2 regions of the Streptomyces sp. NPDC048353 genome follow, and region 1 is predicted to be linked to the other one. Evidence: riboswitches for the same ligand, from Rfam matches in the RefSeq annotation. Region 1 holds a riboswitch; the other holds the start of a gene.
The links. A riboswitch is a leader RNA that binds a small molecule or an ion and turns the genes downstream of it on or off. The one in region 1 is predicted to bind glycine.
Positions count from the first base shown of each region.

Region 1 (4,408 bases):
TGCCGTGATGCCCGGCTCAGCCGGCGGTGCGCTGGTAGAAGGGGCGCACCCGTTCCAGCATCCAGTCGGCCACGGGGTCCTGCGCAACGTCCAGGAGGATGAGATTGACCGGCCAAGCCACCTCGACGCGGCCGAGCGCGCGGCCGAGGGCGTCCAGCGGGGCGTTGCGGTCGACGCCGTCCCAGGCGGCGAGCTGCACGCCGACGAACAGGGCCGGTTCGGTGCCCTCGACGCTGGCCAGGGCGCGGCGGGCGCTCAGCACGATGCCGGTGGCCTCGAACTCGGCGGCCGCGGCGGAGAGGAAGTCGACGGGGTCGTCCTGCCAGTCGGGCTCGAAGAGCCGGACCCGGCCGCCGGTGGCGGGGCCGTCCAGCGGGGTGCGGCCGGTCCGGCACAGCTCGGCGACGGCGGGCGGGGGCAGCGGGGCCCCGACGGTGCCGCCGGGGTTCACGGCGATGCCGAGCTGCGGGGGGAGGCCGCGGGCGAACTCGCGGGCGGGCGCGACGGTGAAGGACATGTGGCCGCCGACGCAGGCGAGGAACTGCTGCTCGGAGCTGAAGACGGGGACGTAGGGGACGCCGTCGATCTCCATGGTGGGGAGGTCGAGGTCGGTGCTCTCGGGGCTGCCGCCGTTGGGCAGCGGGACCCAGACCGGGCTGCGTCCGAGCACCTCGACGAGGCGGCCCCCGGCGGCGGGGTTGCCGAGCGAGGCGGCCAGCACCTCTTCGAGCTCATTGCCCGGCCACGTAACGTCCACGGTCCTCGGTCCCCTTCTCGCGCGTCCGGCTCACGCGCCCTCGGGGCAGAACCCTAATGCCGCCCTGACGCCGCCGTGGCCAAAAGCATACGGAGCGCGTCGGTCGCGGGCGCCGTCCGAGGCTCCCGGCCGGGCGGTGCGGGGATCGTGCCCGCCGGGGACGGGCTGGTCAGGGGGTGGTCAGCCGGCCTCGCGGAAGCAGATCTCGCGCAGGGCGGCGGCGGCGTCCCGGTCGAGCAGGGTGGCCGAGGCGCAGCCCCTGGGCAGCCGGCCCGCCTCGACGGAACGCAGCAGCCGGCCGACCGAGCGGCGGTGCCGGGCGAAGGCGTATCCGGAGACGCCGCGGCCCCGGTCGCGCTGGCCCTCGCGGGCGGCGGCCGGGGTGACGTCGAGCAGGATCAGATGGAGGGCGCTGCCGCGGCGGCGGGCCTCGCGGGCGAGCCATTCGCGCACCCAGGACTGGGTGCCGCAGTCGTGGACGATCACGCTCCGGCCGGCGCGCAGCTCCCGGCGCAGCCCGGCGTAGTGCGCGATCCGGACCAGGGGGCGGTAGACGGCGTACGGGAGGACGCCGGGCATCCGGGCCTCCCAGCGCTCCCGGGCGTCCTGCGAGTCGATGCCGCGGCCGCCGGCGGCGCGGCGCATCAGCGTCGACTTGCCGCTGCCCGGCAGTCCGGAGACGACGACGAGGTCCCCCGGGGCGAAGGCGAGGACCCGGGGCCCGTGTCCGTCCCGGTCGCGCAGGTCCCGCAGCAGGCGCGCGGAGGCGCCGCGCCGACGGGTCCTGGCCCGGGCGCGCGGGGCCGGTACGGCCGTACTGGTCGCGTAGGCGCCGGTTCTCTGGAACGTCATCGCTTCTCCCCCTGTCGGGTCGTGAAGACCCTTCCCCAAGAAGTGTAAAGAGACAGTAATGAGGCACAAGCGATTTGCCGACGAGGACCCGCGTGCAATGATGTGCGCGCCAAGCGCACACAACCACATACCGGCCGCTCGAATCCGCGCGGGAGAGTCCTGGACGGGCCGCAGCAGCGCTGCGGCGGTCCGGGCGCCGAAGGAGCAAGACCCTCCCTTGAATCTCTCAGGCCCCGTACCGCGCGGATGAGGCAGATCTGAAAAGCGGGCGCGCTCGTCGCGCCCCACCCAAGGTGCAAGCCGAGGATGCTCTCGGTGAACCTCTCAGGTTCCATGACAGATGGGGAGGATCGTCCTCGTCGTCATGATCTTTTTCGCCCTGGGACCCGGGAGCCACACCCATGAGCACTGCCGCCCCCCGCCTGACCGCCCTCGATGCCCTGCATCGCTCCCTGGGCGCGACCATGACCGACTTCGCGGGCTGGGACATGCCGCTGCGCTACGGCAGCGAGCGCGACGAGCACAACGCCGTCCGCGCCAAGGCGGGCCTCTTCGACCTCTCGCACATGGGAGAGATCACGGTCACCGGTCCGCAGGCCGTGGAGCTGCTCGACTTCGCCCTGGTCGGCAACATCTCGACCGTGGGCCCGGGCCGCGCCCGCTACACGATGATCTGCCAGGAGGACGGCGGCATCCTCGACGACCTGATCGTGTACCGGCTCGGCGAGAGCGAGTACATGGTCGTCGCCAACGCCTCGAACGCCCAGATCGTGCTGGACGCGCTCACCGCGCGGGCGGCGGGCTTCGACGCCGAGGTGCGCGACGACCGCGACGCGTACGCGCTGATCGCCGTCCAGGGCCCGGAGTCCCCCGGCATCCTGGCGTCGCTGACCGACGCCGACCTGGACGGTCTGAAGTACTACGCCGGGCTGCCCGGCACGGTCGCCGGGGTCCCCGCGCTGATCGCCCGTACCGGCTACACCGGTGAGGACGGCTTCGAGCTGTTCCTGAAGCCCGAGCACGCCGAGGGCGTCTGGCGGGCGCTGACCGAGGCGGGCGCCCCGGTCGGCCTCATCCCCTGCGGGCTCTCCTGCCGCGACACGCTCCGCCTGGAGGCGGGCATGCCGCTGTACGGTCACGAGCTGACCACGGGTCTGACCCCCTTCGACGCCGGTCTGGGCCGGGTCGTGAAGTTCGAGAAGACGACCAACGACGGCGACTTCGTCGGCCGCAAGGCCCTGGAGGCGGCCGCCGAGCGGGCCGCGGCCAGCCCGCCCCGCAAGCTGGTCGGCCTGGTCGCCGAGGGCCGCCGCGTGCCGCGGGCCGGCTTCGCGGTCGTGGTGGACGGCCGGGTCGTCGGCGAGATCACCTCGGGCGCCCCCTCCCCCACCCTCGGAAAGCCGATCGCCATGGCGTACGTGGACGCGGCACACGCCGAGCCGGGCACGCAGGGTGTAGGTGTGGACATCCGTGGCACCCACGAGCCGTACGAGGTCGTGGCGCTGCCGTTCTACAAGCGTCGGAAGTGACGTCGGCGCGGCCGGGGGATCCGGCCGCGCGCCCCTCCGCCGGCCGGCGCCCCGCCGCCTCCCGTCTCATCTCTCGTCTCATTTCGCAAGACCCACGTTCATCAGCACTCCCCCGATCCAGGAGAATCAGGTCATGAGCAACCCCCAGCAGCTGCGCTACACCAAGGAGCACGAGTGGCTGTCGGACGCCGAGGACGGCGTCTCGACGGTCGGCATCACCGAGTACGCGGCCAACGCGCTCGGGGACGTCGTCTACGCCCAGCTCCCCGCGGTCGGCGACACCGTCACCGCGGGCGAGACCTGTGGCGAGCTGGAGTCGACGAAGTCCGTGAGCGACCTGTACTCCCCCGTGACCGGTGAGGTCGTGGCGGCCAACGAGGACGTCGTGAACGACCCCTCCCTGGTGAACACCGCTCCGTTCGAGGGTGGCTGGCTCTTCAAGGTACGTGTCACGGGCGAGCCGGACGATCTGCTCTCCGCCGACGAGTACGCCGCGTTCTCCGCCGGGAACTGAGACCCCTTAGGGATCGATCCATGTCGCTTCTGAACACTCCCCTCCACGAGCTGGACCCGGACGTCGCCGCCGCCGTCGACGCCGAGCTCGACCGCCAGCAGTCCACCCTCGAGATGATCGCCTCGGAGAACTTCGCTCCGGTCGCGGTCATGGAGGCCCAGGGCTCCGTCCTCACCAACAAGTACGCCGAGGGCTACCCGGGCCGCCGCTACTACGGCGGCTGTGAGCACGTCGACGTGGCGGAGCAGATCGCCATCGACCGGGTCAAGGACCTCTTCGGCGCCGAGTACGCCAACGTGCAGCCGCACTCCGGCGCCTCCGCGAACCAGGCCGCGCTGTTCGCGATCGCCCAGCCCGGCGACACGATCCTGGGTCTGGACCTGGCCCACGGCGGTCACCTCACGCACGGCATGCGGCTGAACTTCTCGGGCAAGCAGTTCAACGTGGTCGCGTACCACGTGGACGACGCCGGCCTGGTCGACATGGCCGAGGTCGAGCGCCTGGCGAAGGAGCACCGCCCCAAGGTGATCATCGCGGGCTGGTCCGCCTACCCGCGTCAGCTGGACTTCGCGGAGTTCCGCCGGATCGCCGACGAGGTCGAGGCGTACCTGTGGGTCGACATGGCCCACTTCGCCGGTCTGGTCGCCGCCGGGCTGCACCCCAACCCGGTGCCGTTCGCGGACGTGGTGACCTCCACCACGCACAAGACGCTGGGCGGGCCGCGCGGCGGCATCATCCTGGCGAAGAAGGACTTCG
Region 1 covers NZ_JBVJGU010000010.1:227,998-232,405, forward strand. Annotated here, with positions in the region: gene ACZ6RC_RS30345 (enhanced serine sensitivity protein SseB) at 17-757, opposite strand; gene ACZ6RC_RS30350 (AAA family ATPase) at 938-1,609, opposite strand; glycine riboswitch at 1,749-1,860, shown strand; gene gcvT (glycine cleavage system aminomethyltransferase GcvT) at 2,011-3,138, shown strand; gene gcvH (glycine cleavage system protein GcvH) at 3,272-3,652, shown strand; gene ACZ6RC_RS30365 (serine hydroxymethyltransferase) at 3,673-4,408, shown strand, end outside.

Region 2 (4,408 bases), on a different contig from region 1:
GACACCGGTCGCCTTGGAGAGCGGGCGCAGGTCGACGATGCACTCGTGGGCGACCAGACCGGCCGGGCCGGTGTAGAGCACGGGGTAGTGCGGCTCCAGGCGCTTGGCGATGTAGTTCGCGGCGAGGACGGCCACCTGCGTGGCGCGCTTGAGACCCTCGCCTCCCATGAGACGCACGTATGACCACGAGATCGGCAGGATGCCGGCCGAGCCCCAGGGGGCGGCCGAGATCGGGCCGACGCCCGTCTCCGGGCCCGCGGCGGGCTGCAGCGGGTGGTTCGGCAGGTACGGCGCGAGGTGGGCGCGCACGCCGACCGGGCCGACGCCGGGGCCGCCGCCGCCGTGCGGGATGCAGAAGGTCTTGTGCAGGTTCAGGTGGGAGACGTCGCCGCCGAACTTGCCCGGCTTGGCGAGGCCGACCAGCGCGTTGAGGTTGGCGCCGTCGACGTACACCTGGCCGCCGGCGTCGTGCACGGCGCCGCAGATGTCGGCGACGTGCTCCTCGAACACACCGTGGGTGGACGGGTAGGTGATCATCAGGACGGACAGCTCGTCGCGGTACTGCTCGATCTTGGCGCGCAGGTCCGCGATGTCGACCTCGCCGTCGTCGGCGGTCTTGACGACGACGACCTTCATGCCCGCCATCACGGCGCTGGCGGCGTTGGTGCCGTGCGCGGAGGACGGGATGAGGCAGACGGTGCGCTGGTGGTCGCCGTTGGCCCGGTGGTAGGCGCGGACGGCGAGCAGACCGGCGAGCTCGCCCTGCGAACCGGCGTTGGGCTGGATCGACACCTTGTCGTACCCGGTGACCTCGGCGAGGCGCTCCTCCAGCTCGGTGATGAGCGTGAGGTAGCCCTGGGCCTGCTCGATGGGGGCGAAGGGGTGGATCTGGCCGAACTCGGGCCAGGTCACCGGCTCCATCTCGGTGGTCGCGTTCAGCTTCATGGTGCAGGAGCCGAGCGGGATCATGCCGCGGTCCAGCGCGTAGTCACGGTCGGCGAGCTTGCGGAGGTAGCGCAGCATCGACGTCTCGGAGCGGTGCGCGTGGAAGACCGGGTGGGTCAGGTACGCGTCGGTGCGCAGCAGCCCGGCGGGCAGCTTGTCCTCGGTGTCGGCGTCCAGGGCCTCGATGTCGGCGTCGACGCCGAAGGCGCTCCAGACGGCGCCAAGCTGGGCGCGTCCGGTGGTCTCGTCGCAGGAGACCGAGACGTGGTCGGCGTCGACGCGGTGGAGGTTGACCCCGGCCTCGCGGGCGGCGGCGACGGCCTCGGCCGCCTTGCCGGGCACGCGGACGGTGAGGGTGTCGAAGTACGCCTCGTGGACGACCTCGACGCCGCCGGCGCGCAGCCCCTCGGCGAGGACGGTGGCGTAGCGGTGGACGCGCCGGGCGATCTGCTTGAGCCCGTCGGGACCGTGGTAGACGGCGTACATGCCGGCCATGACGGCAAGGAGCACCTGGGCGGTGCAGATGTTGCTGGTGGCCTTCTCGCGGCGGATGTGCTGCTCGCGGGTCTGCAGGGCCAGACGGTAGGCCTTGTTGCCGTCGGCGTCGACGGAGACGCCGACGAGGCGGCCGGGGAGGGAGCGGGCGTGCTTGTCCTGGACGGCCATGTAGCCGGCGTGCGGTCCGCCGAAGCCCATGGGGACGCCGAAGCGCTGGGTGGTGCCCACGGCGATGTCCGCGCCCAGTTCGCCCGGGGAGGTGAGGAGGGTCAGCGCGAGCAGGTCGGCGGCGACGGTGACGATGGCGCCGAGCTCGTGCGCCGCGTCGATGACGGGCTTGATGTCCCGGACGGCGCCGGAGGCGCCGGGGTACTGCAGCAGCACGCCGAAGACACCGCGCTCGGCCACGTCGGCGGGGATGCCGTCGCTCAGATCGGCGACGACGACCTCGACACCGGTCGGCTCGGCGCGCGTCTCGATCACGGCGATGGTCTGCGGCAGGGCGTCGGCGTCGATGAGGAAGACACCGTTCTTGACCTTGCCGACCCGGCGGGAGAGGGCCATGGCCTCGGCGGCCGCGGTGCCCTCGTCGAGCAGCGAGGCGCCGGAGGTGGGCAGACCGGTCAGGTCGGCGACCATGGTCTGGAAGTTGAGCAGTGCCTCCAGACGGCCCTGGGAGATCTCCGGCTGGTAGGGCGTGTACGCCGTGTACCAGGCGGGGTTCTCCATCACGTTCCGCAGGATGACCGGCGGGGTGAAGGTGCCGTAGTAGCCGAGGCCGATCATGGGGGCGAGGACCTGGTTGCGGTCGGCGAGCTCACGCAGCTCGGCGAGGACCTCGGCCTCGGTACGGGCGGCGGGCAGGCCGAGCGCCTCGGCGCTCTTGATCACGTCCGGCACGGCGGCGGCCGTCAGCTCGTCCAGGGAGCCGTAGCCGACCTGCGCGAGCATCTTGGCGCGGGCTTCGGCGTCGGGCCCGATGTGCCGCTGTTCGAACGGGATGCCCTGCTCGAGCTCGGAGAGCGGGGTGCGGTGAGCGGTCATGTACGGAGGCCTCCTGGTCGTCACGACCTGCGAGAAGCACCACGGCGCGGGTGCCCGGACGGCCTCCCCCTCTGTCATCTCAACCTGAGAGCTTCACCGGCACGCCGAAGGGGCACGCCGGCTTTCACCGTCGGTGAGAGCGAATGCCGTCTGACGTCCGCCCTGCTTTCCAGAGTGACCTCGTCCGTGCGGTACGGGGGCCTGAGAGATTCCGGGGAGGATTTGCTCCTTCGGCGCCTCCGAAAGCTTTCTCCGGAGGACTCTCCCGCACGGGGTCGACAGCCACAGCCAGCCTACCAGCGCGCTTCCCCGTGCCGTCGCTCAAGTGGCCGACATCCCAGATGTGCACTTTCGTAGTCTTTGTAGAGCAGCCGCGACCAGTTGGAGGGACCGTGCAGACCGACATCGATCCGCGCAGCCTGATCGGCCGCAAGGCGTTCGACCGTAACGGCAACAAGATCGGGACCGTGGACGAGGTGTACCTCGACGACGCGACCGGCGTACCGGAGTGGGCCGCGGTCCGCACCGGTCTCTTCAGCCGGGACGCCTTCGTCCCGCTGGAGCCCAGCGAACTGGTCGAGGACGGCCTGCACATCCCGTACGAGCGCGCCCTGATCAAGGACGCCCCGGACTTCGGTGTGGGCCGCCACCTCTCCCCGGAGCAGGAACTCCAGCTGTACCGCCACTACAACATCGCCCTCCCGCCGGTCCCGGACCGCGACTTCGGCCGTCTGGCGGGCCAGGAAGAGGCCTGACGAGCCGGCCGGCCCCATCGGCTGCCCCAGACCCGACGGACCGCGCCGCGGCTGCCCCGGCGGTACGCGTCCGCCCCCTGGGCGCCTCCCGCAGTCGGCGCTGCCCGGCCCGTCCCCCTCAGGCGACCGCGGCCGTCCCCTCCCCGCCTCCCACCAGCGGCAGCGGGTCCGCGGGTTCCAGCTCCGGATCGTCGACGGGGAAGGTCCGCACCCGGCCCGGCGCCGATCCCGGCTGCTCGAACCGGACGGTGACCCGTCCGACCCCGCTGCCCTGCACCCAGCCGGCTCCGTACACCGCGTGCCGTACGTCGTGCCCGGGCGCCCACCGCCGCTCCGCCGGTGTCTCCGCCTCGGCCGGCGGGGCGGAGGCACCCGCCGCCCCTGGCCCCGCCCCGTGCTCCGCGCCCCGTACGGCATCCGCGCCGGCCGAGGCGCCCCCGGCCGCCGCCTCGGCCTCCGCGCGCGCCTCCGCCTGGGCATCGGCCTCCGCCTGGGCGAAGAGGTCCTCCTGGGTGTAGTCCGCGAGCCCGCTGACGCCGACCCCCAGCAGCCGCACCCCGCCCGTCGTGTCCACGCCCTCCAGCAGCCGCCCCGCCGCCTCCCGCACCACCACGGGATCGTCCGTGGGCCCCCGCAGCGTCTCGGACCGCGTGAGCGTCGAGAAGTCATAGCGCCGCACCTTGAGCACGATCGTCCGCCCCGAGTGCCCGGACCCCCGGAGCCTCCCCACGCACCGCTCCGCCAGCCGCTCCACCTCCGTGCGGATCCGGAGCCGGTCGTGCAGGTCCACGTCGAAGGTGTCCTCCACCGACACCGACTTCGCGTCCCTCTCGGCCACCACGGGCCTGTCGTCGTACCCCTGGGCCATCCTGTACAGCGACGTGCCGTGCGACCGCCCCAGGAGCCGTACAAGCTCGTCCTCGCCCGCCTCCGCGAGATCGGAGACCGTGGTCATCCCGGCGCGCCGCAGATGCTCACCCGTGGCCGGCCCGACCCCGGGCAGGATCCGCACCGACTTCGGCCCCAGCAGCTCCCGCTCCGTGCCCGGCTCGATCAGAACGAGGCCGTCCGGCTTGGCCTCCTCCGAGGCGATCTTCGCGATCATCTTGGACCCCGCGAGCCCCACCGACCCCGACAGCCCCGTCGTCGCCAGGATGTCCCGTCTC
Region 2 covers NZ_JBVJGU010000004.1:9,394-13,801, reverse strand. Annotated here, with positions in the region: gene gcvP (aminomethyl-transferring glycine dehydrogenase) at 1-2,487, opposite strand, end outside; glycine riboswitch at 2,667-2,765, opposite strand; gene ACZ6RC_RS15285 (PRC-barrel domain-containing protein) at 2,880-3,242, shown strand; gene ACZ6RC_RS15280 (DNA polymerase IV) at 3,361-4,408, opposite strand, start outside.
Region 2: it holds a riboswitch for glycine, as region 1 does, so the genes downstream of both, gcvP (aminomethyl-transferring glycine dehydrogenase) here and gcvT (glycine cleavage system aminomethyltransferase GcvT) in region 1, are expected to answer to the same signal.